Regions from separate parts of the Macrococcus sp. CoH-51_TC_04 genome, predicted to be linked through region 1. Evidence: predicted binding sites of a transcription regulator. Region 1 holds the regulator's gene; each other region holds the start of a gene.

Region 1 (11,242 bases):
ATCATTAAAACAAGCAATCGAATCACGTCATTCAATAAAAGAGTTTAATCCAGATATCACAATTCCTCATGAAATAATGGAAGAAATGATTACTTTAGCAACGAAGGCACCGTCTTCTTTAAATTTACAACCTTGGAGATTTGTTGTAGTAGAATCCGATGAATCGAAAGCGGCAATAAGAAATCACGTTCATTTTAATACGCGTCAATTAGATACAAGCTCAGCTTTTGTACTAGTATTATCGGATAATAACCATAAAAATGACTTAGATAGAATTATGCAGCAAAATGTAAAAGAAGGATATATGGATCAAAATATAAAAGATGAAAATACGAAGGTGATTCAACAGCTTCTGGATCAGACGCCAGATGAATCTATGTATACTCAAGGAATGATGGATTCTGCCATGGCGGCAATGCAGTTTATGCTTGTCGCAAAAGATTATGGCTTCGATACAAATCCAATTGGTGGTTTTGACAGAGGAGCGGTATTACAAGCGTTAAATATTGATGGAGGACGATACACACCTGTAATGTTCATCGCAATTGGAATTGCAGCTAAAGAACATTATCCATCCTCAAGATATGATGTATCAGAAATATTGACATATAATTAATTAGAGACGAATTTTGTAGGAACAAAACAATCAATATTATCATAAAAAAGAGTGGACTGTTTATGAAACAGTCCACTTATCTTTTATATAAAGAAACCTGCAATTGTTGCTGAAATGAATGATACAAGTGTAGCGCCGTATAATAATTTCAGACCGAACCTAGCGACCACATCACCTTGCTTATCGTTAAGTGACTTAATAGCCCCTGCGATAATACCGATAGATGAGAAGTTAGCAAAAGATACTAAGAATACAGAAACGATTCCGACCGCATGTTCTGATAATTCGCCAGTCTTTCCTTTAACGATGGCCTGAATATCTAGCATTGCAACAAATTCATTCGAAACGAGTTTAGTCGCCATAATAGATCCTGCGCGAACCGCATCGTCCCAAGCGATTCCTGTTAAGAATGCAAGAGGTGCAAACAAATACCCAAGTATAGTCTGGAAGTTCATTTCGCCTGGTGTAAACGCCTCGACGATTCCATTAAGCATTGCAATTAAGGCGATATAACCGATTAACATTGCTGCAACGATAATAGCAACTTTAAATCCATCAAGAATATATTCGCCAAGCATCTCGAAGAATGATTGTTTCTTTTCATCTTCAGTCATAATCACCGCATCTTCTTCTTCAGCAGATACTCTATAAGGATTGATGATTGAAGCGATAATAAATCCACCAAATAAATTAAGTACGATGGCTGTAACAACAAATCGTGGTTCAATCATCTGAAAGTAAGCTCCGACAATTGATAACGAAACGGTAGACATTGCCGACGCTGTTAAAGTATACAGCCTATGCTTCGGTATAAACGGTAGTTGCTTCTTTAATGAAATGAATACTTCAGATTGCCCAAGAATTGCTGCGGCTACTGCATTGAAAGATTCAAGTTTGCCCATCCCGTTTACTTTAGAAATAACTAATCCTAAATATTTGATGATAAAAGGTAAGATTTTTAAATATTGAAGGATACCTATTAATGCTGAAATAAAAGTGATTGGTAACAATACATCAAAGAAAAATGAATTAGCTACGCCATCATTTTTAACACCTGGGAATACAAAATATACACCTTCTGCTGCATACTTAAGTAAATAACCAAATCCAGTTGCTAGTTGTGTAACGAGCCAAATCCCAGCTGTTGTTTTTAGCAAGACGAAAGCAAGTATGAATTGAATTACAAGCATGATACCAATATATTGCCATCTTACGCCTTTTTTATCCGAACTCATGATCCATGCGAGAGACAAGAAGATAATAAGTCCGATAATACCTATTATAAAGTTCATAATATCGCTCCTTTTAATATTAATTTTAACTATACATATCATACTATATAATTTATGAAAGCGCTAAACAAATTTTAATTTCATTTTGAACAGATGTTCAAATATGAAAGATAAACATATTGTTTGCACTAAATGACAAATCAAAATATAATAAAGTCAAAGAAGGTCAAAGGTGGGTGATGTCATGCACAATATGTCGGATATAATTGAACAATATTTAAAGCAACTGCTTGAAGAAGCGACAGATGACGTCGTGGAAATTAAGCGTGCCCATATTGCAGAGAAGTTTGATTGTGTACCTTCACAGTTAAATTATGTCATTAAAACAAGGTTTACAAATGAACATGGTTATCAAATCGAAAGTAAACGTGGTGGCGGTGGCTATATCCGTATTACAAAGATTGAATCAAACGATAAGTCAGCTTTTTTAAATCATCTTAAAGAGCTTACAAGTAAGCAGATTTCCCAGCAAAACGCTGAGCGCATTATTGCGGGTCTATATGATAACGAATTGATTACATTAAGAGAGAAGAAGTTGATCATGTCAACGATTCACAGAGATACTTTAAGGATGGAAGTACCGTACCGTGATTATATTAGAGCGAATATATTACAAAATGTACTTGCAATCATCCAATACAACTAGGAGGTACAGTATGGCTTATGAAGAAGAATTTTCGATGAATCAGCTATTGAAACATTTACTTAATAGCGGAGAATTTCAAACACATCCTGATAAATGTCCTAACTGTGGTCTTTCACTAAGAGAGGCGTTGCATATCGGCAAGTTTGGTTGTAGTGAATGTTACGACGCATTTAGTCAATATGTCCCTCAAGTAATAGAGAGAGTTCAAGCAGGTAATCTGGAACATGTCGGACAGCAACCTTTTAAGTCTCAAGAAAAGATTGCACTTAAAAAGCGTATTGAAGCACTGGAAGAACAACTACAGCAATTAATAGAAGTACAAAACTTTGAAGAAGCTGTAAATGTAAGAGACGAAATAAAAGTATTAAAGGAAGGTGGTGATACTCATGTTGAGTAAACACCTTCAAAGTGAACTTAGCGACTGGATGCAAAGTGGTAAAGATGAACCGGTCATCTTGAGTTCTAGAATCAGATTGGCGCGTAACTTAGAAGGTTTTGTGCATCCGATGATGTTTAGTGAGGGAGATGCAGAACGTGTTATTGAAGCGGTGGGGAGTGTGCTTCATGATTATGAAGAAATAAAGATGAGCAAAATATCTGAACGAGAGCGCTTAATGCTTGTCGCAAAGCATTTGATGAGTAAAGAATTATTGGATAATAACGGTGGTGCCGTCTATATTAACGATGATGAATCAGAGAGCATTATGGTAAATGAGGAAGATCATATCAGAATACAAGTGCTCGGTAAAGATTTATCTCTTCAGAAGTTATATATGCGTGCTCAAGATATTGATAAGCGGTTAGATGAAAAGTTAACAATGGCCTTTGACGAGCATTATGGATATTTAACGACATGTCCTACTAATATAGGAACAGGTCTACGTGCTAGTGTAATGCTCCATTTACCAGGACTTTCTATTATGAATCGTATGAATCGAATCGCTCAAGCTATCAATCGTTTTGGTTTTACGATTCGTGGTATATATGGAGAAGGGACACAAGCATTAGGTCATATATACCAAGTATCTAATCAGTTGACACTCGGTAAAGATGAAGAAAGTATTATTGAAGATCTTCAGCAAGTTGTCGAACAGATTATTGAGGAAGAACTCAATATGCGCAAACGAATGAATAATTACGATCATATTGAAACTATTGATAGAATTTATCGTAGTTTAGGTATTTTGAAATACAGCCGTAAGATTTCAGTAGAAGAAGCAAGCCTTCGTCTAAGTGAAGTAAAGCTTGGAATTGATATGGATATCATCAATATTCCGTTTAGGTTTAACGAACTTATGGTAGCAATTCAAGCACCGTTTTTAGATACCGTATATGATACACAAGGCACAATAGAAGAAAAAAGAGCAGAGATGCTACGAACGCATCTATAAGGAGGAATTATATTGTTTGGTAGATTAACAGAACGTGCTCAAAGAGTACTTGCACATGCACAAGAAGAAGCGATTCGTTTAAATCACAACAACATTGGAACAGAACATTTATTGTTGGGTCTTGTAAAAGAGCCTGATGGTATCGCTGCAAAAGTCTTAGCGGCTTACAATATCACAGAAGATAAAGTTGTATCTGAAGTAGAACAACTTATCGGTCATGGTACAGACATGGGTGGCACAATACAATATACACCACGCGCTAAGAAGGTCATCGAATTATCACTTGATGAAGCACGTAAATTAAATCATAACTTTGTAGGGACAGAGCATATTCTACTTGGTTTAATCCGTGAAAATGAAGGAGTTGCAGCACGCGTACTAGCGAATCTTGACTTAAACATTACAAAAGCAAGATCTCAAGTGGTGAAGTTACTTGGTAGTCCTGAGATGACAGGCAAAGATACGAATGCTTCAAAATCACAAAATACACCGACACTTGATGAACTTGCGCGCGATCTAACAGTCATTGCAAAAGATGGCACACTAGATCCAGTGATTGGGCGTAGTGCTGAAATTACGCGTGTTATTGAAGTGTTGAGTCGTCGTACAAAAAATAATCCTGTGCTTATTGGGGAACCGGGTGTAGGTAAAACGGCGATTGTAGAAGGATTAGCACAAGCAATTATCAATAATGAAGTGCCAGAAACATTAAAAGGAAAACGTGTAATGAGTTTAGATATGGGTACTGTTGTTGCTGGTACTAAATATCGAGGCGAATTCGAAGAGCGTCTTAAGAAAGTGATGGAAGAAATTCATCAGGCAGGTAATATTATCTTATTCATCGATGAATTACACACTTTAATTGGAGCTGGAGGTGCAGAAGGAGCAATCGATGCTTCTAACATATTAAAGCCTGCACTTGCACGTGGTGAGTTACAATGTATTGGTGCGACAACATTGGAAGAGTACCGTAAATATATAGAGAAAGATGCAGCACTTGAACGTCGATTCCAACCTGTTCAAGTGGATCAGCCGAATGTAGAAGATGCAATAGAAATATTAAAAGGGTTGCGTGACCGTTATGAAGCACATCACAGAATTAAGATTTCTGATGAAGCACTTGTAGCTGCAGTTAAGATGAGTGATCGTTATATATCAGATCGCTTCTTACCAGATAAAGCGATAGACTTAATCGATGAAGCAGGTTCTAAAGTACGCTTACGCAATTATACAACACCGCCAAGCTTAAAAGAGCTTGAAGCGGAATTAGAAAAAGTGAAGAATGAAAAAGACGCTGCAGTACATTCTCAAGAGTTCGAACAGGCAGCAAGTTTACGTGATAAACAGACACAGCTTGAGAAAAAGTTAGAAGAAACTAAAAAAGAATGGCAAAAAACACAAGGTTCAAACAATACTTCAGTAACTGCAGATGACATTGCCAATGTTGTAGCGCAATGGACAGGTATTCCGATTGCTAAAATTGCAGAAACTGAATCACAAAAGCTATTGAACCTGGAAGAAATCTTGCATAATCGTGTCATTGGTCAAGCTGATGCCGTATCATCTATTTCTAAAGCTGTGCGTCGTGCACGTGCTGGTCTTAAAGATCCCAAACGTCCGATTGGGAGCTTTATCTTCTTAGGACCTACTGGTGTAGGTAAAACAGAACTTGCGAAAGCACTAGCTGAGGCAATGTTTGGTGAAGAGGATGCGATGATTCGCGTAGATATGAGTGAGTTTATGGAGAAACATAGCGTCTCACGTATGGTAGGTTCTCCTCCAGGATATGTAGGTCATGATGATGGCGGTCAATTAACAGAAAAGGTACGTCGTAAACCTTATTCAGTTATCTTATTTGACGAAATAGAAAAAGCACATCCAGATGTCTTTAACATTCTGTTACAAGTACTCGATGATGGGCGTCTTACAGATTCGAAAGGTCGTACGGTAGATTTCAGAAATACGGTTATTATTATGACGAGTAACGTCGGAGCTCAAGAAATTAAAGATAATAAATTTGTTGGGTTCGGGGGGCAGACTGCAGCTCAGGATTATGAAACAATCCGTAAAACGATGATGGATGAGCTTAAGAAACAATTCCGCCCTGAGTTTTTAAACAGAATTGATGATATCATCGTATTCCATAAATTGGAGAAAGATCAATTGAAAGAAATTGTGACATTAATGGTCGAAGGGCTTGCAAACAGACTGAAAGAGCAAGATATCCATATTTCATTGACAGATGCAGCGAAAGAGAAAATCGCAGATGAAGGCTATGATCCTGAGTACGGAGCAAGACCACTTGCTAGAGCAATTCAAAAACATATTGAAGATCAGTTATCTGAAGAACTATTAAAGGGTGAAGAATTAACTGGACATCACATTACTATAGATTATGTGGATGATGCATTTAAAATTGATAAAGCAAAAGCATAATTGATGAGTAGGGACATAAGTTTCAGATTAATAATCTTTAATTAATAGCGGTACAGAAATTACTATAATCAAACCCGAATAGTGCTGGAAATAAAGAATATTTTCTTAGCATCATTCGGGTTTTACTTATGGTAGAACACTTCTGTACCGACTTTTTCGTTATAATTGTTTAATTAGTTAAAAAGCTTTAAAATAAATAGATACATAATGAGGAGGAATCGCTTTGGTAAAGGTGAAAAGCACATTTGAATGTATGGCCTGTGGTTATCAGTCACCGAAATGGATGGGAAAGTGTCCGAATTGTGGTGCATGGAATCAAATGGAAGAAGTTATTGAGCATAAACAGAAGGGCCCTAAAAATGCGATTTCTGAATCACAAAGTGGTAATAAAGTTGAAAAACTAAAAGATATAACGAAAGAAAGTGTTCCTCGTGATCATACGCAGATGAAAGAACTGGATCGTGTACTTGGAGGAGGAATCGTTCCGGGTTCATTGATACTTATCGGCGGAGACCCGGGGATTGGTAAGTCCACATTACTACTACAAGTTTGTGCAATGCTTTCACAAAACCATCCCGTACTCTATATTTCTGGAGAGGAATCGGTAAGACAAACGAAATTACGTGCCGATCGTCTATTAGAGGATGCAGGTGAGCTTGATGTATATGCAGAAACCAACCTTCAGATTATCCACGAAACGGTAAGGAAAACAAAACCGAAATTTTTGGTTATCGATTCAATTCAAACAATATTTCATCCAGAGGTTACAAGTGCACCTGGTTCTGTATCGCAAGTCAGAGAATGTACACAAGAGTTAATGCGTATCGCAAAGCAGATGAACATTGCAACATTTATCGTAGGGCACGTGACAAAAGAAGGACAGATCGCAGGTCCAAGGTTACTAGAACATATGGTTGATACAGTTCTTTACTTTGAAGGAGATACTCATCATAGCTACAGAATATTACGCGCAGTGAAGAATCGTTTTGGTTCGACAAATGAAATGGGTATATTTGAAATGAAGAATACAGGCCTTAAAGAAGTCCTGAATCCTTCAGAAATGTTCCTTGAAGAACGTACAAAAAATGTAGCAGGTTCAACTATCGTTGCAACGATGGAAGGCACGCGTCCATTACTAGTTGAAGTTCAGTCACTTGTAACGCCGACATCTTTTCATAATCCAAGAAGAATGGCATCAGGTGTCGACCATAATCGACTGAACCTATTGATGGCTGTACTAGAGAAAAAACAAGGATATTTATTACAGCAACAGGATGCATATGTGAAAGTTGCGGGTGGTGTAAAACTTGATGAACCTGCTGTTGATTTAAGTGTTATCGTAAGCATCGCTTCAAGCTATAATGATAAACCGACACGAGGCGATGACTGTTTTATCGGAGAAGTCGGTCTGACTGGTGAAGTGAGACGTGTTGCACGTATTGAACAACGTGTACAAGAAGCTGAAAAACTCGGTTTTAAACGTGTCATCATCCCCAAAAATAATATTGGTGGCTGGGATTTCCCCGGAAATATTGAAGTGATTGGTGTAACAAATATTAACGAAGCATTAAAAATGGCATTTTAAGGAGGTGTATAGATGTTAAGAAAGCTTGTTTTATTAATATTTTTCGTTGTAGGTGCTTCAGCAGGTATCTTCTTGATACCTGAGCTTGTTGGACTGTTTGATTTTAAAGTTCCTGATATATTATCTAATCCATATATCGATGGGGCCGTAGGTATCGCTGTCTTTTTTCTTTTATTTTACTGGCTTGTCGATCGTGTTGTGGCTTTAATTATAAGAGGTGAGAAACTCCTCCTTAAGATCAATTTTATTGATTTGATTATCGCAACTTTCGGTATGATTATTGGTCTGATGATTGCTTCAATGATCAGTTTAATCTTTAACTTTATGGGGTTTCCTTTTCTTAAGAATACGGTACCGATTATTTTAGCAGTTGTATTAGGATATTTAGGTTTTCAAGTGGGTATTCAAAAACGTGGTGAGATATTAAGTTTCTTGCCTGAACGTTTTCAGCCTAATAAGAGAAAATCATTCGATTTCCCAAAACTATTAGATACTTCTGCAATTATCGATGGGCGTATTTTATCAATCGTAAAGTGCGGTTTTTTAGATGGTACGATTGTAGTGCCACAAGGTGTGCTGGATGAATTACAATTAATAGCTGATTCGACAGATGGAATAAAGAGAGATAAGGGGCAACGTGGGTTAGATATATTAAGTGAACTGCAAGAGACAGGACATCCTTTGAATATTATTCCAGGGAATAAAAACATTAAAGAAGTGGACCAGTTGCTTGTTACGATGGCGAAAGACATGAAGGCGAGTGTGATCACTACAGATTTCAATTTGAATAAAGTCTGCCAAGTGCAAGGTATCCAAGTGCTGAATGTAAATGATCTGTCAGAAGCAATTAAACCTGTTGTCGCTCAAGGAGATAAGATGTTATTAAATGTCACTAAATCAGGAAAAGAAGAAGATCAAGGTGTAGGCTACATGGAAGATGGTACGATGGTTGTTGTAGAACATGGTAAGAAGTATATCAACAAACAAATTCAAGTGGAAGTGCAATCCATATTGCAGACATCTTCAGGTCGAATTATTTTTACGAAGAAAGTGAATGACTAATATGTATGATGTAATTATTCCCGCAGCCGGTATGGGCAAAAGAATGCAGGCTGATAAAAATAAAATTCTATTACAACTACACAGTAAATCGATTCTTGAGCATACACTTGAAACGTTTCAGAGTGATGATAATTGCCGTGCCATTCATTTAGCAGCACAAAAAGATGAATTGGAAATGCTTAAAGCAATGTCTAAAGCTTATAACAAAATAGAAGTAGTGACTGTAGGCGGTAGTGAAAGACAATATAGCATCTATAATGTGCTCAAAGCAATTCAGCCGTGCGATTATGTGTTTATACATGATGCGGCAAGACCTTTTGTTACACCAGAAACATTGTATAAGTTATATACAAAAGTACAACAATATAAAAGTGTTGTTGCCGCTGTTAAAGTGAAAGATACGGTTAAGCGTGTGATTGATTTCCAGGTAGAAGAAACGTTAAATAGAGAAGAACTTTGGCAGATTCAAACACCACAAGCATTCAGCTATCATTTATTACTTGAAGCATATAATAAAGCAGATGAAGATGACTTTTTAGGTACTGACGATGCGTCGCTTGTTGAACGGCTGTACCCAGTTAACATCGTTGAAAGTGATTATGATAATATTAAGATTACAACGCCGGAAGATATGTTCTTTGCGGAAGCAATACTGAAGAAAAGAGGGATTTGATGAGAATTGGATATGGATATGATGTACACCAATTAGTCGAAGGTCGACCTTTAATCATCGGCGGCATCAAACTGGAACACGATAAAGGATTACTTGGACATAGTGATGCCGACGTATTACTCCATGCGATTACAGATGCAATTTTAGGTGCTGTCTCTCTTGGTGACATCGGCAAATTTTTTCCGGATGATGATCCGAAGTACAAAGGTGCGGATTCTAAGATTTTATTAAAAGAGGCGTACCAGCATGTTCTTAAGTTAGGATATGAAATAGGCAATTTAGATGCGACAGTTATTGCAGAAAAACCGAAATTCCGTCCGCATATCGATGCTATGCGAGAGTCGATTGCGAATGTCTTAAATACAGACATTTTCAACGTGAACGTCAAAGCGACAACGAACGAGAAGATGGGTTATTTAGGACGACAAGAAGGTATACAGGCACAAGCTGTGGTATTATTATTAAAAACAAACTAATTAATGGAGTGAACAAGATGAGTAAAGTAAGAGTAAGATATGCACCAAGTCCAACGGGGTTCTTACATATTGGAAATGCGCGTACGGCATTATTTAACTATTTATTTGCCAGACATAACGGTGGAGATTTTATTATCCGAATTGAAGATACAGATACTGCGCGTAACGTAGAAGGTGGAGAAGCGAGCCAGTTAAAGTTCTTACAATGGTTAGGAATGGACTGGGATGAATCAATTGATAAAGATGGAGGATTTGGTCCTTATCGTCAATCTGAGCGTGCTGATATTTATAATCCAATTATCGAGAAATTATTAGCTGAAGACAAAGCTTATCGCTGCTATATGACTGCCGAAGAATTAGAAGCAGAACGCGAGGCACAACTTGCGCGTGGAGAAATGCCAAGATATGGTGGTAAGCATGCGCATTTAACGAAAGAAGAAGAAGCAGCACTGATCGCTGAAGGTAGACAACCTGCAATTCGTATCCGTGTGCCGAAAGATAAGGTATACACGTTTAATGATATGGTTAAAGGAGAAGTTTCATTTGATTCTAACGGTATCGGTGACTGGGTTATTGTTAAGAAGGATGGTATCCCAACGTATAACTTTGCAGTAGCAATCGATGATCACTTTATGGAGATTACTCATGTCATTCGCGGTGACGACCATATTTCAAACACACCAAAACAAATGATGGTCTATGAAGCGCTAGGATATGAAATCCCGACGTTTGGTCATATGACGTTAATCGTGAACGAAGACCGTAAGAAATTGTCTAAACGTGACGGTTCAATCATTCAGTTTATTGAACAATACCACGATCTTGGATACTTACCAGAAGCGTTATTTAATTTTATTGGACTGCTCGGCTGGTCTCCTGAAGGTGAAGAGGAAATCTTTACAAAAGAACAATTCATTGAAATGTTTGATGAGAAACGTCTAAGCAAATCACCAGCATTCTTTGATAAACAAAAACTAGCGTGGATCAACAACCAGTATATGAAAACGAAAGATTTAGATACTGTATTTGAAATGACGTTACCACATATGAAAAAAGCTGAACTTG
Region 2 (11,242 bases), on a different contig from region 1:
ACACGTATTAAACAGATGATGGGCTATCTGTTTGTACAAAAGCAACCGGTCAGTATGACTTATGGTACTGAAATTGCGATGAATGGTGAAAAACTTCCTGATACACACCAACTACTCGATTTTAGAACGGATAAAGAAGTGGTGGAATACTTAGAACAGACGAGCGAAGTTTATCATAAGTACAAAGAAATGTTCGATGGTACTTCTAAAGTAATCTACAACGAAAAAGGTGAACAGCTTATCTATTTCGATACAGACAAAGTAGACTTCATCTATAATATTAACGATACAAGCAAATCTATGAACGTTAAACTGACAGACAAAGACATACCAGGTGATAAGATGCTCAGCGGATTGCTTATTGGAGATAGAATCCATGTGAAAGACGGCACGTTTAATTTGATAACGAACCGTGAAGAAACGGAGCTTTACGCACTCGTTCCACCACGTGGATTGAACTTAGGTTATGTGATCGCATCACTGTTAACAATCGTGCTCTTTACAGTATTTATCATCGGTGCAGCAAGAAATAGGAAGAAACATGTCAATAATTTAAGAAAATAGAAATAACGAAAAGACAATCAGTGAATACGGATTGTCTTTTTTGTTGGGAGATGGGGGTGTCTATACAATGTGCATCACCATGCAAAGACGCCCAAATCTTGGACGTCTGCTTTCTATATAAATAATCAATGACTACTTCGCTTTATATCCGAGCATATTAATAATATCTTTCGGGCTGGAGTAGTCAGGATGATACGCAACTTCGATATCTTTGAAGTCATAGATTGTTAATCCGCCAATCATAGCCGTTGATAGGACATCGATTCGTTTATCGACACCACTTTTTCCAAAGACGCTCGCTGATAATATTTTGCCGGTTGATTGCTCGTAGTAAACTGTGATGCTTAGCGGCGAACTGTAAGGCATGTAGCTGGCTTTATGTTTTTGCGTGTGTGACACGTGTGCGATATTATCCATTTCAAGTACGAGCGCTTCAGTGAGGCCTACCGACGCATACGTATGATCAAATAATCGAAGAATATTACTGCCAAGTAGTCCTTTAAATGCTTCTCTATCTTTATGGAATAAGTTATGAGCAATGATAGAGGCAGCGCGATGCGTACCCCAGGCAAGTGCGATTGTTGCTGTCTTATCTATATGGCGATAGAATGTTTCTATTGCATCACCCAGTGCATATATAGATGGATTGCTCGTTTCAAAATAACGATTGACCTTGATATATCCTTTGTCATTGAGTTCTAGTGCATCACCGATAAATTTCGTATTCGGTTGCAGACCGAGTGCTGTGATGATGATATCAAATGTATCGGTATCACCTGACTTGAATGTAACAGTGTGCTCATTAATACGCGCAACCTCATCTTCTAGTTTTAGATGAATACCATTATCTTCAAGTACTTGAGGAACCGTGTCTGTAATATCTCGACTCATCTGTTTTAGGAAGTGACTGCTGCGATGTACAAGCGTTACATCCAGTCCACGATGCTTTAAGTTTTCTGCCATCTCGAGACTGATATAACCACCGCCAACTACGAGTGCACGCTGTGCATGGGTACGTTCAATATACTGATCGATCTTATCCGTATCTTCTAAGTTACGCACTTGGAACACATGATCATGCTTATATAAATCCGGAACAATTTGGCTTGCGCCTGGTGACAGAATCAAGTAATCGTATGTATCGGTGAATGTTTCTTTAGTTTGATGATTGTAAATTTCTATTTTCTTATCATCCGGATATAAACGTGTCACTTCATGATACGTGTGGACTTGAATATTACGATTATCATTAAATGTATCCGGTGTTGCCATAACGATGTTATCACGAGAGGCCACCGTTTCTCCGATGTAATATGGTAAACCACAGTTTGCATAGCTCATATCACGATCTTTTTCGTAGATTGTGATATCAGCATCTGCATCAAGTCTTCTGATTTGAGATGCAACTGTCGCGCCACCTGCAACTGCACCGACGATAATGATTTTCATGATTATACCTCCAGCTTAAAGTATTGAATAAGAAACTTCGCTATCCCATCTTCATTATTTGTGTCAGTAATTTCGTCTGCGATAGATTTGAGCTCATCGATTGCATTGCCCATTGCTACGCCTGTTCCGGCATATTTAATCATTTCATTGTCATTATCCTCATCACCGAATGCTATAACATGTTCTTGTTTAATATTTAAATATTCGTGACAAAGCTTCACGCCGACTGCTTTATTGATACCTTTCTTAACGATTTCGATGACCGGAAATGGAGCGCCCCAGCGACGATGCTCTAATCTGTCAGCATAGATTTCATCAAAGTGCTTATAGATATTAGGAATCTCGGATTCTTCAGCCTGGATAAGGATGGTTGTCGGAGGCTCTGTAATGTTTTCCAGTAGATTCCCGATCTTGATGACAGGGTTCCCCATGCTGAAACCTTCGAATAAATATTCATCATGATAATGTAAGAAAACATTGTCTTTAATTTCGGCGACGATATTCTTAATATTAAGATTAGGAATCTTAGAGAAGATATCTCTTGATACCTCAAAATCTAAAGTTTCATGAAATGTCTCAAAATTCGTATCACCTGGGTGATGAACGAATGCGCCATTGAAATTAACAATCGGTGTATCCAGGTCCAGCTGATTATAATAAATTTGACTGGCACGGTATGGACGTCCGGTCGAAATAATAAATTTATGGCCCTGTGCCTGCAGCAGACGGATGACCTTCTTCGTTAACGGTGTAATCTCCTGCTTGCTATTAAGTAATGTTCCATCTAGATCGAGACAAATTAAATGCTGTTCCATAAAATAACTCCTTTAAATGTATTTCGTTTATATGTATATTAATTTCTGATATAGTAAGTGTATAATAAACTTTGAGGTGATACAAATGGAAGAAGCTATGAAAGACAGTATAATGGGAGCGCTCGAAAATGTTATTGACCCTGAGCTAGGTATTGATATCATTAACTTAGGATTAGTTTACAATGTAGATATGGATGATGATGGTCTGTGCACAGTTGAAATGACATTGACATCTATGGGCTGTCCGATGGGCCCGCAAATTATTGATCAGGTGAAAACTGCATTAGGTGAATTACCTGAGATTAAAGAGACAGAAGTGAACGTTGTATGGAATCCAGTATGGAATAAAGATATGATGAGCCGTTATGCTAAGATTGCTTTAGGTGTAAGCTAATAATAAAGAGAAAGGAACGAGGCTGAAAATTTATTTTCAGCCTCGTTCCTTTCTTCTTATTCGATGCGACATATATTAAGTGGACAATTTTCGCAGTTAATTTCATTCTTTAGATAGTCTAAATCTTTAATTGTAATTTTCTTGTTATTTGTTTCGATGATACCATTCTGTTTAAGTTCGCTGATGATGCGATTAACGCCTTCTCGTGTTGTGCCACCGAAGTTTGCCAGTTCATTGTTTGTCAGATCAATATTAAGTTTAATGCCTACGTCTGTTTCAACGCCATACGTATTTGTCAGACGAATCAAAGTAGAGTAGATGGCACCTTTTTTCCCAAGAGTATAAAGGTCACGCAACTTATACTCTTGTTTTTCATTTTCATTTTGAATAAATAGCAGCCATTCATAGTTTAGTACTTCATCGTTAAGAATCGCAGTCTCAAATGTGGCTAAATCCATTTTATAGACAGTAGTCTTTGTTTTCGCTTTAGCAAAGAGTGCATGTTTCTTATTGCCGCAGAACAGGGTGTTCACACCGAACAGGTTACGTCTGCCCAGCAGTTTTAAATTGAATTCCTTGCCATCTTCAAGTACACGATGAATCACAACATTCCCTGATTTAATGATATAGATTGAATCAATAGGATCTTCTGCCTGAAAGATATATTGATTTGCATCGAATGTTTCTATCTTTCCCTCTTCCATAATGTAGTTGACGATACTTGTTGCTTCGTGAAATGCAGATTGAACCATTGTATTCACCTTCTTACGGATCTTTTTCAAATTTGTATTTATTATAACATAACAAATTTCAACTTCTATATACGAACCGTAATATTTGTATTCTATTATAAAACATTTTATAATAGTGTTATAGTCAAAGAAGGTCAAACAGGGGTGAATGACATGAATATAGAACAGATGACATTTAATGTGCAGAGTGCGTTAGAGCAAGCACAGCACAAGGCAAGAGAAGATAAATTGCAGGCCATTGAAAGTGAGCATGTGCTATTACATTTTGCTGAAACAGCTGATAGTATGCTCGTTACAGTGTTCGAGCGTGCGCATCTGGACATCTCTGGATATAAAGCTTTATTACAAGAAGCGCTGGACAAGAAACCTCGAGTAGAAGGGGATGTGCAGTATGGCCAGTATATTGCTAGTAATCTGAGCGAGTTGATGAGTCGGGCTCAGGCACTGATGACAGAAATGGAGGATCAGTATGTGTCAGCTGAACATATTATCCTAGCTGCCACAGAAGTTCATGAAATTACACGTAACTTTGTAGGGAATAAGAATGATGTTATTAAAGAAATCATAATGAATATAAGAGGGGGAAATCATGTGACAACACAAAATCCAGAAGTTCAGTATGAAGTATTGAAGAAATATGGACGCGATCTCGTTGAAGAGGTGCGTAACGGTAAGATGGATCCGGTGATTGGTCGTGATGATGAGATTCGCAATACGATTCGTATATTAAGCCGTAAAACAAAGAACAATCCGATATTAATCGGTGAACCGGGTGTCGGTAAGACAGCGATTGTTGAAGGTCTTGCACAGCGTATCGTGAAGCGTGACGTTCCAGACAGTCTATTAGACAAGACAATCTTTGAGCTTGATTTATCAGCACTTGTTGCAGGTGCGAAGTTCCGTGGTGAGTTTGAGGAACGTTTAAAAGCCGTACTTAAAGAAGTTAAGGAATCTGACGGTAAGATTCTATTGTTTATTGATGAGATTCACATGCTTGTTGGGGCTGGTAAAACAGATGGCGCAATGGATGCAGGGAACATGTTAAAACCGATGCTTGCGCGTGGTGAACTGCATTGTATCGGTGCCACAACATTAAATGAGTATCGTGAGTATATCGAGAAAGATTCGGCGCTTGAGCGTCGTTTCCAGAAAGTAAATGTAAAAGAGCCGGATTTAGAAGATACGATTTCAATACTACGTGGTTTAAAGGAACGTTATGAAGTACATCACGGTGTACGTATACAGGATAATGCACTCGTTGCCGCTGCTGAATTATCAGATCGTTACATTACAGATCGCTTTCTGCCTGATAAGGCGATTGATCTAGTCGATCAGGCTTGTGCAACAATACGTACGGAAATGGGCTCTAACCCGACAGAACTTGATGCGGTAAATCGCCGCGTGTTACAGTTAGAAATTGAAGAGAATGCATTGAAGCATGAAAGTGATGCGAAATCAGAAGCAAGACTGCATGAACTGCAAAGAGAGCTTGCAGATGAGAAAGAACGTCAGCAGATGTTAACTGCGAAAGTTGAGAAAGAAAAAGAACAGATCAGCGTTGTTCAGACTAAACGGGCAGAACTGGATGATTTTCGTAAGCAGCTGGAAGAAGCACAGAGCAACTATAACCTGGAAAAAGCATCAGAACTGCAATATGCGAAGATTCCGGCAGTAGAGAAAGAACTTGCTGAACTAGAAGCACAGCTGCACGAGGAAACGAAAGATACGGACCGTCTGATTCGTGAAGTAGTGACAGAAGAAGAAATTGGTTATATTGTGTCACAATGGACAGGTATACCGGTGAATAAGCTCGTAGAATCAGAGAAAGATAAATTATTACGTCTTTCAGATATTCTGCATGAGCGCGTCGTTGGGCAAGATGAAGCAGTTGACTTAGTATCTGATGCGGTCATTCGCGCGCGCGCAGGGATAAAAGATCTGAACCGTCCGATTGGTAGTTTCTTATTCTTAGGACCAACCGGTGTCGGTAAGACTGAACTTGCGAAAGCATTAGCAAGCACATTGTTTGATTCAGAGAAACATATGGTAAGAATCGATATGAGTGAATATATGGAGAAACACTCTGTGAGCAGATTAATCGGTGCACCTCCTGGTTATGTAGGTCATGAGGAAGGTGGTCAGCTGACTGAAGCAGTGCGCAGAAATCCATATACAGTTCTGTTACTCGATGAGATTGAAAAGGCACATAGTGATGTATTTAACGTGCTGCTTCAATTACTTGATGAAGGTCGATTAACAGATTCACGTGGACGCAATGTTGACTTTAAGAATACGATCGTCATTATGACAAGTAACATTGGATCTCAATATCTGTTAGATGGCATCGACAATGGTGAAATAACGGAAGATGCCAGAAACAATGTTACAGCTGCACTTCATCAGTACTTTAAGCCTGAGATACTGAACCGTATGGATGATATCATTATGTTTAAACCATTATCCAGAAACGATATGACATTTATCGTCGATAAAATCGTTAACCAGCTGAACATGAGATTAATTAGTAACGGTGTACGCGTCCATTTAACAGACGCAGTGAAAACATGGATTGCTGATACAGCGTATGAACCACAGTTTGGTGCACGACCACTGAAACGTTTCGTTCAGAAGGAAATTGAGACGCCACTTGCTAAATTACTGATAAAAGAAGATTACGCTGAAGGTACGGAAATTACTGTAGATAGAGTTGATGGTGAAGTCGTATTCAGATAACGCGATATAAAGAAAGTACCAGATGATGAATCATCTGGTACTTTCTTATGTCAATATTAATGCTCTTCGTGGTGGGGTATCGGTTCATTCGGAATAATATGTGCAATAATAATTGCAAGAATACCAAAGATGACGCCCATGATTGATGCAAATGGTAAGTTAAGATCCTGTCCGCCACCGAGACTCATTAAAACGAAATTAATCATTTGAACAAGAATGAAAGCCCACACAAATGTGAAAATATAATTCATAATATTTCTCCCCCAACTTTATTCTATATAGTTTATTATAAAAGAGTAGCATAAAAAAGTATACCTTATTTTAGAAAGGAAATATTATGAATTATAAAGTTATCTCCTTAGCAACGGTCTGCGTACTTATTGTCCTATGTATTTATTCTATTATTCCGAAACATCAGGAGATTAAAAGTATCGCATATTTATCCAAAGAATCAGTTCATGACCAGACATGGGGCACAGAAGGATATAAGGGTATATTAAATATTATCCAGACACACAACGCCAACTTTTTTGTTCAGGAGAATCTAAAGACCGATAAGGCGGTAATGGATACGATTCGTCAATTTGCTGAGCGCGATGTCAATATTATATACGGGCAAGGCTCTGAATTTGAAGCAGTGTTTAATCAGGCTGCAGTGAAGTATCCGAAGATGCATTTTGTCTTTTTGAATGGGGAGAGTCGTGCCAAAAATGTATCTTCATTAAATATAGAAGGATATGCGATGGGATTTTTCGGAGGAATGCTTGCGGCACATGAGTCTAAAACGAAGGTGCTTGGAATTGTCGGGGCATTTAAAGGACAGCCAGAGATAGATGGATTTATAGATGGCGCCCATTATGAAGAAAAATCTGTTAAAATTAAAACAAAGTATATAAAGACATGGGGATATAATGGGGATGCACAAGCATGTACAATAAGGTTGATTGATAAGGAGCGTGCAGATGTGATCTATCCAGCAGCAGACGGGACAAATCGAGATGTAATGGAGATTGTTAAAGCACGTAATAAGAAGGCCATCGGGTATATTTCTGATCAAAGTTACTTAGGGGACTTTGTTATCGGTAGTACGACGCAGAATATATCGAAATTATATTCAGATATTGCTGATGATTACTATGAACGGAGACTTAAAGGTGGAACCAAAAAATACGGAATGAATAACAACATCACTGATCTTGAGATATCGAAATCTGTAGATGAAGTGTATGTTAAGAAACTCAAATCGGATATACAGAGATTTAAAGTGACAGGCATTCTTCCGAATAAGAAACTACCCCCGACATATCAGGAGAGTGCGTATCTGATTAAAGCAAGCTAAAAAGCACTTCTTTATATTGAAGTGTTTTTTATTATATGATAAATTAGTACCAGATACTAAAACTTGATATAAGTAGGTGCTGTAATGAATGCAGGGATTATAGGGATTGGAACATATGTACCTGAAACGATTATAGATAATCATTATTTTGAAAACTATCTCGAAACAACAGATGAATGGATTGTATCGCGTACAGGCATCAAGGAAAGAAGGTTTGCAGATCAAGACATGGATGTCGGTGATATGGCATATTATGCTGCGCTGCAGGCGATTGAAGATGCAGCGATTAAACCGGAAGACATTGATCTGATTCTTGTTGCAACATCAACAGGAGACCATCACTTTCCATCGGTGGCTTGTCAGCTGCAGCATCGTTTAAAATTGAGCAAAGTGCCGGCAATGGATCAGCTTGCAGCATGTACGGGATTTATCTATTCCCTTATAACGGCACAGCAGTTCATCTTATCAGGAAATTACCGTAATATTCTTGTTGTAGGTGCAGATAAACTTTCGAAAATTACCAATATGGAGGACCGTAATACTGCAGTGCTCTTTGGTGATGGTGCAGGTGCAGTGATTGTCAGTCAGGTCAGTGATAATTATGGTATTCAGGCTTATAGCTGGGGAAGTGACGGTAGCGGTGCATTTCATCTCTATGATGATAAAGCATCCGGGTACCTAAAGATGAATGGGCGTGAAGTATTTAAGTTTGCGGTGCGTATTCTTGAAGAACAGTCACAACTTGTTATGGATAAGGCAGGACTTCATGCACAGGATATTGATATGCTGATTCCACATCAGGCGAACACGAGAATCATTGAATCAGCGAGAGAACGCCTCGGACTCTCCGCTTCACAAGTGAGTACAACGCTCGACAAGTATGGTAATACTTCAGCGGCAAGTATTCCATTATCTATTGCATATGAATGTCAAAACGGTAAAATAAAAAATGGAGATCAACTCATATTAACCGGATTTGGTGGTGGACTGACATTCGGCGCAATCGCATTGATATGGGGACAGGAGGAAAAAAGATGAGAAGAGTTGTAATAACAGGTATGGGTGCTTTGACACCTATCGGTAACGATGTACAGACAACATTTAACAATGCATTAAACGGTGTCAATGGTATCGATACGATTACGCGTATTGATACGAGTGATATGAATGTGAAAGTGGCTGGAGAACTGAAAGACTTCAATGTTGAAGACTATATAGATAAGAAAGAAGCCCGTAGAATGGATCGCTTTACACAATATGCGGTTGTCGCAGCAAATGAAGCGCTTAAAGATTCTAAGCTGCAGATTGATGATGACAACAGCGATCGTGTTGGTGTCTGGATTGGTTCTGGAATTGGTGGGATGGAGACATTTGAGCTTGCACATACTGCGATGACAGAAAAGGGACCTAGACGTGTAAGTCCATTCTTCGTACCGATGCTGATACCTGACATGGCAGCAGGGCAAGTATCAATTGCACTCGGTGCTAAAGGGCCGAATGGCTGTACAGTGACAGCATGTGCCACAGGAACAAACTCTATCGGTGATGCCATGCGTATTATACAGTATGGCGACGCAGATGTAATGTTTTCAGGAGGTGCTGAAGCACCGATTACACGTATGAGCTTAGCAGGATTCAGTGCGAATAAAGCATTAAGTACGAACGATGATCCACATACAGCATGCAGACCATTCCAGGAAGGACGCGATGGTTTCATTATGGGTGAAGGCGCAGGTGTCGTTGTCCTGGAAGAACTCGAGCACGCATTAGCACGTGGAGCACATATTTATGCGGAAGTCGTGGGCTACGGGAATAACGGTGATGCCCATCATATTACAGCACCCGCGCCAAACGGTGAAGGTGGCACACGTACGATGAACATGGCACTGAAAGACGCTGGAATAACACCGAGTGATGTGGGATACTTGAACGCCCATGGTACGAGTACACCCATCGGCGATTTATATGAGACGATGGCCATCAAAGCAACATTCGGTGAATCAGCGAAAGATCTACTTGTGTCATCAACTAAATCGATGACAGGGCATCTACTCGGCGCAACAGGCGCTGTTGAGACGATTATTACAGCCCTCGCATTACAGACAGGGCAGATTCCTCCGACGATACATCAAGATACACCTGATGCGGAACTTGATCTAAATTATGTTCCGGAGAAAGCAGTGACAAAGGATATCGAATACGCCATGACAAACAGCCTTGGATTCGGTGGACATAATGCAGTACTAGTGTTGAAGAAATATTAATAAAAGCGTATGCAGCAATTGCTGCATACGCTTTTATAATATTAATAATAGAATGCTTAACGTTAGTAACAACGTAGATACAATAATTAATGGTGATGTAATTGGATATTTTTCACTTCTGATTGTAAGTGATTTATGTGAATCACTACTCTCGTCCATAGTAGATTTCACACTTTTAGGGGCCATTATATAATGGAATCTTCGAAATGAAAAGCCGATAATACTAAAGGCACCACCGGAATAAATCAAGAGAAGTAAACCAGCACACAAGCCTGTCATACCTATGATGAATAAAGCATTAATAAATGAAAAATGAAATATAAAAGTTAATAATAAAATAAAAAATAATTCAGTCAAAATTATATAAATAAACTTTTCCATATATTGTCCTCCTCTATATTAAATCTATTATATTAAAAAAATAAATATATCTAAATAATTATAACTATATATTATTATAAAAAAATATACTTAAATATGAGATAACGCGATGAACATTTGTTTATCTCATTATATTATGTTGTTTAAAGCCAGATAATTATTAAAAATCTTAAAATAGATATTGATATTTTGTATACATAAGTTTTATAATATAATTAATCTTCTGAAAATTTAGTTACTTTTAAAATTTAAATAATAATTGTACTACAAATATAGAAAAACAATTAAAAATATGTTGTAACTGTTTGAAAGAAGTATTTTATGGAGGAATGGGAGGCTTTTTCATGTTTAAGTATGCTTTAAAAAGATTATTCTACATGGTAATTACGTTATTTATTGTCGCTACAGCAACTTTCTTTCTTATGAAGTTAATGCCAGGGTCACCTTTTAACGATGAGAAATTATCTGCTGAACAAAAGCAAATTGTAAAAGAAAAATACGGGTTAAATGACCCATTACCAGTACAGTATGGTAACTACATTAAAAATGTT
Region 3 (11,242 bases), on a different contig from region 1:
ACACGTTGCGCTGATCCGTCTAATTTACCTTTTAATTCAGGGATAACTAAACCGATTGCTTTTGCAGCACCTGTTGAGTTAGGTACGATGTTGTTCGCTGCTGCACGTGCACGACGGAAGTCACCTTTTGCGTGTGGTGCATCTAATGTGTTTTGATCACCAGTGAATGCGTGAACTGTCATCATTAAACCTTCGATAATTCCGAATTCGTCGTTTAATACTTTAGCCATTGGTGCTAAACAGTTTGTAGTACATGAAGCTCCTGAAACGATCTCTTCTGAACCATCTAATACGTCATGGTTAACGTTATATACTACAGTTTTTAAGTCACCTTTTGCTGGCGCTGAAATTAATACTTTTTTAGCGCCTGCTTCGATATGCGCTTGAGCTTTTTCTTTATCTGTGAAGAAACCAGTACATTCTAAAACTACGTCGATTCCAAGTTCGCCCCATGGTAATTCAGCAGGGTTAGGATTTTCGAATGATTTAACTTCGCGACCGTTGACACGGAATCCACCTTCAATAACTTCAACTTCTTCTTTGAAACGCCCTTGTGTTGTATCATATTTTAATAAATGCGCTAACATTTTATCGTCTGTTAAATCGTTAACCGCTACTACTTCAATACCTTCTACCTCTTGTAATCTTCTGAATGCTAAACGTCCGATTCTACCAAACCCGTTAATTGCTACTTTTACTGCCATAATGTATGGCCTCCTTTAAATGTCTATTTTTAAGGGGTATACCCTTTACTACCAACTTCATCATACATCCTTATTATAATCAAAATACACAGAAAAATAAAAATATTACACTTCTGATATTAAGATTTCCTTTGAAACTACTGATTCATCAGCCAGTTACCTACAACTGAATCTGTAATCAATACTGTATGCTTCGGAGCTATCTTCAGATAGGAAGCTATCGCTTCTTTCTTACTATTTCCTCCTGCTACAGCGATGATTCTTTTATCTTCAGTAAGATCATCAAGATGTATACCAATTGTTCTTACACGATAAACGATGTTGCCATCCTCATCAAAATAATAACCGAAAGCTTCGGCAACAGCATTGCCATCCATCAGTTTCTTCATAACTTGTGGTGACGAGTGTCTTCGTTCCGCCATCTTCTGAGCTGAACCAATGCCATGCAGTACAATATCTGCCTGTTGAATATGATGTAATACACGTCTAACAGACTGTTCTTCAAGAAGTGCATTATAACCTGCTTCACTTACTTGGTCCGGGACATAAAGAACTTCGAACGTCCCACCCGTCTGTTCAGCCATCAAATGCGTTATCGCATTAGCTTGAAAAGAAACTTCTTCACCTAATCCGCCACGCGCAGGAATAAAATTGATAGATTTATCTGTAGGACGCATTGAACGCGCAATGTGCGCCATTGTGGATCCTCCAGTTACAGTTACTCTAGTCCCATCTTCAAAACAGCTTTCTAGATACTCGCTTGTCGCCTGACCCATCCTAAGCTTCACTTCATCATCGATGTCTGCATCACCACTTACAACGATCACCTTTTGAATAGCAAAACGACTTTCAATTGCATGTGCAATATGTTCTAGCCTAGTCAAACTATCCATAGAAGCTTTCATCTTGTAAAGCACATCTTCGCCACTTTCAGTTACTGACATTCCTTTAGACGTAATGATAATCAAACCCTGTGTTTTTAATATATCCGTCTCAGTTCTAAGGATGCGTTCACTGAGGTGAACCGTTTCACTAAGTGCCCGTCTGCCAATCGGCTGTTGCAGCTCAATTGCAGAGAGTATTTGAAATCTTCGGTACATCTTGTCAACTAAATCAGGGACAAGCTTCTTTTGAACCTCAAATAAAGCATTCAAATACATCCCTCCTCAATTAGTTATGGACAAAATTTGTCCCGCTCGGGTCAAAAAGTAACTTGCGTTACACATACATAATAGCAAGTCCATCTATAGTAAGCAAGTAAAAGCTCCTAAAAAAATAATGAATACGCTTTCTTCAGTTATCGCTTAAATATTCCAGAATGGTCACAAAATCAATCTGGCCTTCCTGTATCACAACATCATTATGTAATAGTACTGGAATCGACATGAAATATTGCACTTCTAATGCTGGATCGCTCGTAATATTGATTTCGTTCACAGTGAAATCAATATCTTCTTGTGCTAGGGCAATTTGAATCTTTGCATCATTACAAAGTCCACATTGATTTCCTACTAATAAAGTAAGTTCTTTCATAAATACACTCCTTTTAATGTGATTTCGACCTAAATAATACTATAATATTAGCAGTAACGTTAAAAATATGAATGATATGAGCGCTTTTTTTGACTATCTTTGACTTTATAGTGTATATTAAATTTAACGAACTTTAAACGAATCTTAAGGAGGATTTACTAATGAACTTAATACCTACAGTAATTGAATCAACAAATCGCGGAGAACGCGCATATGATATTTATTCACGTCTGTTAAAGGACCGTATCATTATGTTAGGATCGGCTATCGATGACAACGTGGCAAACTCTATCGTATCTCAATTATTATTCCTACAAGCACAAGATGCTGAGAAAGATATCTACCTATACATCAACTCACCAGGTGGTAGCGTGACTGCTGGTATGGCTATCTATGATACAATGCAGCACATCAAACCTGATGTACAGACAATCTGTATCGGTATGGCAGCATCGATGGGATCATTCCTACTCGCAGCGGGTACAAAAGGAAAAAGATTCGCTCTACCGAATGCTGAAGTTATGATTCATCAGCCATTAGGTGGCGCACAAGGGCAAGCAACCGAAATTGAAATTGCTGCACGACACATTTTAAAAACTCGCGAAAAATTAAATCGCATCTTAGCTGAACGTACAGGTCAACCTATCGAAAAGATTGAAAAAGACACAGATCGTGATAATTTCTTAACAGCTGATGAAGCGAAAGCTTATGGCTTGATCGACGAAGTTATGCATCCAGCAGAATAAAGATATAAAAATAGCGTGTACTAAGTAAAAGCTCTTAGTACACGCTATTTTTTTGTAGTTAAAATGGAAAATAACTAATATTTTATTTCTTCAATTCAATATGTTCCCCATTTCTTAATTTCTCAGCAATCTCATCTATCTTTCTTAATCGATGATTCACTCCCGACTTCGATATCACACCGGTAGAAACCATCTCGCCAAGTTCTTTCAAGGAGATATCCTGATGTTGCACACGCAGTCTCGCAATCTCTCTTAATCGTTCTGGAAGTTCATCGATACCAACTTCTTCATCAATCAATCGAATATTCTCTACTTGGCGCATCGCAGCACCAATCGTCTTATTTAAGTTGGCCGTTTCACAATTGACAAGACGATTCACGGAATTTCGCATATCTCTGACAATCCTCACATCTTCAAACTTAAGTAATGCCTGATATCCACCTATAATACTCAGAAAGTCTGAGATTTTTTCCGCTTCTTTTAAGTACGAAATATATCCTTTCTTACGTTCCAAAGTCTTCGCATTCAGTCCATAACCATTCATCATTTCTGTTAATCCTTCAGAATGACTTTCATATAACGAGAATATTTCAAGATGATACGAAGATGTCTCTGGGTTATTTACAGATCCTCCTGCTAAAAATGCCCCTCTTAAATAGCTGCGTTTACAACATTCCTCTTTGATCAGTGATTGATCGATATGCTGCACAAACTGGCCATCTTGCAATATGCTTAGTTCATCAAGAATTTCTTTTGTCTTCATCTTGATGCGGCAAATATAGACATTATTTTTCTTTAATTTCATTTTCTTACGTACGAGTAATTCAATATCAACACCGAATATTTTCTTTGTCAAACTATATACACGTCGTGCAATGGCTGCGTTTTCTGATTGTACATTAATCACCCACTGCATATTCTGTATATTTAAATTTCCGTTCATCCGAATGAGCGCGGCAAGTTCTGCTTTACTACAGCAGAGATCTGTCTCTATCCGCGTCAATTCATTCTTCATCTCTGAAGCAAATGACAATTTATTCTCCCTCTTTCTGAGTGAATTCAATTGTACTGATTTCACTTAATGCTAATTCATAAATCATATCAGCGAGCACTTCATTATTATGACGTACCGCACCTTCCTCGTTGATTTCAACGAGATTATCATCTGTGATAAGCGTGATTCCCAAACGTTTAATATTCTCAGAGTCACACGTTACAAATTTTGAATTACGCTTTTCATAATTCTCGTTAATCTTATTTTGAAGTACAAGTTCATTGGCAATGACAAACTGAATAAATGGAGAGGCAACATGTTTATGAATCGCTTCTATATGGTCTGATACCGAGTAATCTGTCGTTTCACCTGGTTGTGTCATAATATTAGAAACGTAGAGCTTCTTCGCTTTACTTTCAATAACAGCGTCCCCTAGTTCACGGATGACTAAGTTTGGAATGATACTTGTATAAAGACTGCCTGGTCCCAATACAATGAGATCCGCCTCCAGAACTGCATCTATAGCTTCTTGCATCGGTTTGATATATCCAGGTGTCAAGAAGACACTATCTATTCTTTTGAACTTTAAAGGAATAAGAGATTCCCCGACAACAATTTCACCGTCTTCCATTACGGCATTCAATATCGGACTCGTATTTGTCGAAGGAATCACCGTCCCTTTAACGTTCAATATTTTACTTAGTTCTTTGACAGCATGACCGAAATCATCCGTGACGTCTGTCATTGCTGCAATCATTAAGTTGCCTACAGGATGCCCTCCGAGTGTATCCGAATTAAAGCGATACTGAAATAATTTCTCAAGCATGGGTTCTACGTCACTTAAGGCTGCAAGTACATTCCTAATATCTCCAGGTGCAGGGATATCCATGACATCTCTTATCTTACCTGTACTTCCTCCATCATCTGCAACAGTTACAATGGCGGTGATATCAACAGGATATTCTTTAAGCCCTCTCGCCATAACTGAAAGACCTGTACCCCCACCGATAAGACAGACTTTAAGCCTTTTCATTGATCGTTCCCTCAATAAGTGCATCTCTGTGGCGAGTATGAAGCTCAAAGTCAAAGAAGTCCTTTAATTCATTACTGATACGTTCACTTAATGCAACTGAACGGTGCTGTCCACCTGTACATCCGATAGCGATGACAACCTGACTTTTACCTTCGCGCATATAACCAGGAATGACGAACTTCAGCAGATCGATTAATTTCTGGTAGAACATTTCAGTCTCTTTCCATTTCATGACATAGTCATATACGAGGGGATCGAGACCTGTTAATTTTCTCATTTCTTCTATGTAATATGGATTCGGTAAAAACCTCACATCGAATACGATATCTGCATCGATGGGCAATCCATGCTTGAAGCCGAAACTCATCACATTAATCGTGAATATATTATCTTTGCCAGATCCAAAGATTTCAATCACTTTAGAGCGCAATGCTTTTGGCTTATACTCAGAGGTATCAATAATGTGTGTTGCAACCCCTCTTAAATCAGCAAGCAGCATTCTCTCCTCCTGAATCGCATCAATCAATGAAATGTTATCCTGAAGCGGATGTGTACGTCTTGTTTCTTTATAACGAGAAACTAATATTTGATCGCTTGCTTCGACGAATAAAACTTGTACGAGTACTTCATTTAGATTGATAATATTTTGAATTTCTTCTTGTAAACTATTAAAGAAATCTTTCCCACGCAAGTCAATCCCGATAGCTACGCGTGACAGAGATTCTGTATTATTATTCATCAGTTCGATAAACTTCGGCAGCAATATAGGGGGCAGGTTATCAACACAGAAATAACCTAAGTCTTCAAGACATTGAATTGCTACACTTTTCCCCGCACCGCTCATTCCAGTGACAACAACCAGTCGTTTATATGTATCTTCGTTCGACATATACATTCCTCCTCATCTTAATTTCATTCTACATGAATTCATAAAAATAGACACGCACAAAATGCGTATCTATTTTTATGAATATATTAATCATTCAAGCTTTCAATATAATGCTGAGCATTCTGTGCAGCAATACTGCCGTCACCTGTCGCTGTTACGATTTGACGAAGCTTCTTCTGTCTAACGTCACCAGCAGCGAATATTCCAGGAATATTCGTCTCCATCTCTTCATTCGTCATAATATAGCCGATTTCGTCAGTTATACCTAGATGCTGGAATGGTTTTGTCAGTGGCTGCATACCGATATAGATGAATACTCCATCTGTTTCAACATCTGTCTCTTTACCTTCATTATCGATCAATGTTACAGATCCGACTTTTCCTTCTTTTTCGTTGATTGATTTTAACGTACTATTCCAGATAAAATCAATCTTATCATTTTTAAATGCACGTTCCTGAAGAATTTTCTGAGCTCTTAATGTATCTCTTCTATGCACGATTGTTACTTTGTCTGCATATTTCGTTAAATATACACCCTCTTCAACTGCAGAATCTCCCCCACCAATTACTACTAAGTTCTTCTGCTTGAAGAATGCACCATCACACACAGCACAGTAAGATACACCACGTCCCCCAAGTTCTGATTCTCCTGGCACACCAATTTTCTTATATTCTGCACCTGTCGCAATAATAACAGCTTTTGCTTTTAACTGCTTGTCACCTAAATCCACAATCTTGTCATCGCCCTCAACAGTAATATTTTTAATATCACCATAAGTATATTCTGCACCGAATTTCTGTGCATGAGAGAACATCTTCGTTGAAAGGTCAGGTCCTGTGATCAAATCAAATCCAGGAAAATTTTCGACATCTGCAGTATTGGCCATCTGTCCACCAGGCATACCACGTTCAATCATAATCGTAGATAGGTTTGCTCTAGACGCATAGACTGCTGCTGTCATCCCGGCTGGACCAGCACCAACAATGATTACGTCATATTCTTTAATTTCACTCATAATTATACCTCCATGTTTGTTCAGTACTTATAATATACATGAATTCCAGGTTTTTAAATATTATTTTGCTTGAACTGTTCATACACCTTCATAAAATGGTAGCGCGTCGTGTTAAATTTTTCTATCACCGCACGTTTTGATAATTTTTCATTTCGTGCTCTTTCAAATAGGAAGTAGCAAACCGCTGTATATGCATTGATCTGCTTAAGATTTAATTTTTTGTCTATGATGGCCTCTGCCATATCAATCCATCGCTCCATCAGCTCCAGCCTGCCATCCTGATCATAGATTAATTCAAGACCTCTATGAATGAAGTCTAGTTTAACAAGCTGAATATTATGAAAGATATAAGAGAGATATAACTTTTCGTAATCCCCCATCTCTTCAAGCTGATTCCATACTTTCTGATTGATCATCAACGTCTTATCCTTGAGACGCGATAACAGAAAGATGCCAATAATACGACGATGCTGATCTTCACTATTTAAAAGCGGCATAACATCATCCATAATATAGGCTTCACCTTCAGCCATCTTACGTGGACTTACACCAGGGTGGCTTACAATCTCACCGAGCTGCTGAAAGAACATATCAGACTGCGATACATAGCCAAGTGCATAGCTTGAATAACTTAACGCATGCAGCATCTGTGAACTGTGAAACTTTCCTTTTTGATATAGTGGAAACAGCAGTTGATAGGATTCTGTATATTCCTTCAGGAAACTAAGTACGATACCCAGTTTAAATTTTTCGTCATCGTTAATCGGGATAATCGTTCTAAGTTTCTTCAAATAGGATTCATAAGTTTTCGTCTGATGTGTGTTGTATAGCAGTAAAGTATAGTGACAGAGCGCATTAATATCAGCAGGATTTTCCTCAAGTAATTGCTTTAATATCTTTGCCGCTTCATGGTACTTGCTATTAAATAGTAAAGTCATGGCCTTCAAATTGCGCACTTCAGTACGCATCTGAATATTATAAGGCTGAAAATCAATCCATTCTAAGGCAATATCGTAATTCATATGCTCAAAAAAATACTGAAAGATGTAATGGACGACAAAGTTTTCACTTTCTATCTCTACTTTAGTGACGTCATTATAAACGACTTCAAACATTTTTTTCAGCTCGTCAAGATATACATGGTCATCTGTGAGCAGACAATAATACATACCGAATAAAAAGGCTTTATTAGGATCACGTTGTCTAATAAAGAGCTGGCTCAGATCATAGAAGACATCTTCTTCATTAAAATCATCTTTAAAATAATCTATTAGATAATGCTGTGCTTTATCGAAATTACCAAGTTCCGAAAAACAAAAAGCAATGTGCTGTACTGTATCGTATCTGAGATTTAAATCCAGTGATTTTATGAAGAATGAGATGGCCTCTTCGTAATGATGTTCACTCTGCTTCTTTACTCCAATTTGATAATATTCATCTTCAGTTGCTGGAAAACGGATAACATTACTCATCCATCTCACCTCCGTTCGTTATTATTTTATGTGCATCGGATTACCGTATACAAAGGCATTCGCAGGAATATCTTTCGATACAACTGTCATTGCGCCAACCTTCGCACCATCACCTATTGTGACCCCCGGCAAGACTGTAACATTTGCACCAATTAATACATTTCTACCAATCGTAATCTTTCCAGTGCGATACTCGTCCGTCAAATATTCATGTGCAAGTAACGTTGCATTATACCCAATGATTGAGTTATCCCCTATTTTTATCAGTTCAGGAAACATCAGATCAGGCATCGCCTTATAAGCAAATGACACATGATGTCCGAGCTGCATCTTCAGACATTTACTGAACAGGTAATGTTTCCATTTCACTGATGGCAGAATGCGACACAATTCAATAACAACAAAGTTACGGCAAACCTTAAAGAATGAGACCGTCTTATACATCTGCCATAACGGATTAGGCCCCTCTAATCTATAGCGATTTAACTGACGCATAAGCGGAGCTCCTTATAGGTTCATTTACTTCACCATAACGCGGCAGTCGATATTTATAATTACGATAGAGCCATATTAAAGTCGCTGCAATCATAATCACGATCGAAATCACTTGGGCAATACGCAGATTTGATGTGAGCATCAAACTATCTGTTCTTAATCCTTCCACAAACACACGCCCAATCGAATACCATATCGTATATAAAAGAAATGTCTGACCAATCTTCAGTCGTTTACGTATCAATAATAATATAACAAATCCTGTGAAGCTCCATAACGATTCATAGAGGAAGGTCGGATGATAATATGCTCCACCAATATTCATCTGATCGATTATAAATTTCGGTAAATGCAATGACTCCAGGAAATCTCTTGAAACCATATCACCATGAGCTTCCTGATTCATAAAGTTTCCCCACCTACCAATTGCCTGTCCGAGAATGATACTCGGTGCCGCAATATCTCCAAGCTGAAAAAACGATATTCCTTTCTTTTTACATAAGAAATATGCCATACCAATTGCACCGATCAAACCACCGTGTATTGCTATGCCACCGTTCATAATCAACGGAATTTCAGAAAAATGATCCTGATAATAATCCCATTTAAATAATACATAATAGATACGAGCACAAATTATCCCCGAAATGATAGACCACATGACAATATCGATCAACGTATCTTCTTTAAAATGCTTTTTTTCTGTCTCTTTTTGAGCGATAAGATATCCGACTAAAATACCAAATGCAATAATAATACCGTACCATCTTACAGGATAGCCAAAGAGCTCGAATGCAACTGGATTAAATGGTGTCATGTTAAATCTCCTTTATCGACTGCTTTCTAATTTGTTCATTCAGGCGTTCATTAAAATCTTTTGCGGTGTTTGTTCCCATCTTATTGAGACGATAGTTCATCGCAGCAACTTCTATGATTACTGCTAAGTTACGCCCTGGTCTGATAGGGATCGTCTTCTTCGTAATTTGAGAATCAAGGATCGATAATTTTTCTTCGATTAATCCTATGCGGTCGTAAACTTTATCTTTATCCCATGTTTCTAGATTAATATTGAGCATTAGACGTTTCTCTGGAAGGACACTCCCTGCGCCAAACAAGGTCATTACATTGATGATTCCTAGTCCTCTAATTTCAAGAAGATGTTCTATCAGCTTTGGTGCTTTGCCCATCAGTACATTACGTGAAACTTCCTTTATCTCCACATTGTCATCTGCAACAAGTCGATGTCCACGCTTGACAAGTTCTAGTGCTGTCTCACTCTTACCTACTCCAGAATCACCGGTAATCAATACACCTACCCCATATACATCGACCAGAACTCCGTGCATCGTCGTTTCAGGCGCAAGCTCACTCTCAAGATAAGATGTAATCTTGCTGATTAAACTTGTCGTCGCTTCTTTGCTCTGAAGGAGTGGTGTCCCTTTACGATTACATGCATCGATTAGTTCCTGCGGGGCCGGAATGTTTCTTGTTAAGATAATACACGGTGTTTCCTTACGACAAAGCTTTACCATTCGTTCTGCACGTTCTTCCTTCGACAACGTTTCAAAGAAAGACATCTCAGTCGTCCCCAGTATTTGTATGCGATCGGAAGAATAGTGAGAGAAGAAGCCTGCCATCTCAAGGCCCGGTCGCGAAATGTCTGCATTAGCCACCGGGATTTCTATTGCGACATTGCCCGCTAAAAACTTAAGGTCAAATTTATCAATTAGTTCTATACTTGTTATCATAGTTTTCCTCACTTTCTCTTATCATTTATATTAAATAACTTTATATCAATTTACAATTCATAATCACCAACAAAACCCGAGCACTGCAGAAAATTATTAACAATTTCTACAGCGCCCGGGTTTAGCTAGAGATGATCTGACAATGACCTCAACAGTTATTTCTCTATATGATGTTTTAAATATTGACCTGTGTATGACTCACGCACTTGCATAATCTGTTCTGGAGTGCCGCTTGCGATAATCTGTCCACCGTTATCTCCACCTTCTGGACCGAGGTCAACAATGTAATCGGCCATCTTGATGACGTCCAGATTATGCTCGATGATCAGAACCGTATCCCCATTGTCAACAAGTTGCTGTAAAACTTTCAGTAGCCTTGCAATATCATCAACGTGTAATCCAGTCGTCGGTTCATCTAGAATATATAACGTTTTACCTGTACTGCGTTTATGCAGTTCCGAAGCTAATTTGACACGTTGTGCCTCACCCCCTGAAAGTGTTGTAGCAGGTTGTCCAAGCTGAATATACCCTAATCCAACATCCATGATGGTCTTAAGTTTACGCTTAATCTTAGGAATATTCTCAAAGAAATGATACGCATCTTCTATCGTC

The links. Region 1 encodes CtsR, which represses protease genes until heat stress. Its sites were predicted from a motif close to ATGGTCAATAAAGGTCAAACA; they were not measured.
Region 2: the regulator CtsR is predicted to act here: its motif matches at 4,095-4,115, upstream of clpB (ATP-dependent chaperone ClpB).
Region 3: the regulator CtsR is predicted to act here: its motif matches at 2,324-2,344, upstream of clpP (ATP-dependent Clp endopeptidase proteolytic subunit ClpP).

What each region holds. Positions count from the first base shown of each region.
Region 1 covers NZ_JBVGOY010000015.1:16,845-28,086, reverse strand. The annotation lists gene ACZ2V4_RS10945 (nitroreductase family protein) at 1-616, shown strand, start outside; gene ACZ2V4_RS10940 (NupC/NupG family nucleoside CNT transporter) at 700-1,908, opposite strand; gene ACZ2V4_RS10935 (CtsR family transcriptional regulator) at 2,093-2,554, shown strand; gene ACZ2V4_RS10930 (UvrB/UvrC motif-containing protein) at 2,565-2,951, shown strand; gene ACZ2V4_RS10925 (protein arginine kinase) at 2,941-3,945, shown strand; gene ACZ2V4_RS10920 (ATP-dependent Clp protease ATP-binding subunit) at 3,955-6,381, shown strand; gene radA (DNA repair protein RadA) at 6,605-7,966, shown strand; gene ACZ2V4_RS10910 (PIN/TRAM domain-containing protein) at 7,979-9,028, shown strand; gene ispD (2-C-methyl-D-erythritol 4-phosphate cytidylyltransferase) at 9,021-9,701, shown strand; gene ispF (2-C-methyl-D-erythritol 2,4-cyclodiphosphate synthase) at 9,698-10,177, shown strand; gene gltX (glutamate--tRNA ligase) at 10,195-11,242, shown strand, end outside.
Region 2 covers NZ_JBVGOY010000008.1:19,574-30,815, forward strand. The annotation lists gene ACZ2V4_RS08300 (alpha-amylase family glycosyl hydrolase) at 1-564, shown strand, start outside; gene ACZ2V4_RS08305 (CoA-disulfide reductase) at 697-2,016, opposite strand; gene ACZ2V4_RS08310 (Cof-type HAD-IIB family hydrolase) at 2,016-2,828, opposite strand; gene ACZ2V4_RS08315 (metal-sulfur cluster assembly factor) at 2,914-3,222, shown strand; gene ACZ2V4_RS08320 (Crp/Fnr family transcriptional regulator) at 3,279-3,974, opposite strand; gene clpB (ATP-dependent chaperone ClpB) at 4,128-6,707, shown strand; gene ACZ2V4_RS08330 (DUF2929 family protein) at 6,764-6,958, opposite strand; gene ACZ2V4_RS08335 (BMP family ABC transporter substrate-binding protein) at 7,045-8,046, shown strand; gene ACZ2V4_RS08340 (beta-ketoacyl-ACP synthase III) at 8,131-9,084, shown strand; gene fabF (beta-ketoacyl-ACP synthase II) at 9,060-10,310, shown strand; gene ACZ2V4_RS08350 (DUF3899 domain-containing protein) at 10,344-10,691, opposite strand; gene opp3b (oligopeptide ABC transporter permease) at 11,036-11,242, shown strand, end outside.
Region 3 covers NZ_JBVGOY010000004.1:104,493-115,734, reverse strand. The annotation lists gene gap (type I glyceraldehyde-3-phosphate dehydrogenase) at 1-704, opposite strand, end outside; gene ACZ2V4_RS05565 (sugar-binding transcriptional regulator) at 842-1,864, opposite strand; gene ACZ2V4_RS05560 (glutaredoxin family protein) at 1,998-2,237, opposite strand; gene clpP (ATP-dependent Clp endopeptidase proteolytic subunit ClpP) at 2,399-2,983, shown strand; gene whiA (DNA-binding protein WhiA) at 3,066-4,016, opposite strand; gene ACZ2V4_RS05545 (gluconeogenesis factor YvcK family protein) at 4,018-5,010, opposite strand; gene rapZ (RNase adapter RapZ) at 4,997-5,905, opposite strand; gene trxB (thioredoxin-disulfide reductase) at 5,986-6,915, opposite strand; gene ACZ2V4_RS05530 (tetratricopeptide repeat protein) at 6,969-8,387, opposite strand; gene ACZ2V4_RS05525 (acyltransferase) at 8,409-8,882, opposite strand; gene lgt (prolipoprotein diacylglyceryl transferase) at 8,860-9,699, opposite strand; gene hprK (HPr(Ser) kinase/phosphatase) at 9,701-10,630, opposite strand; gene uvrA (excinuclease ABC subunit UvrA) at 10,786-11,242, opposite strand, start outside.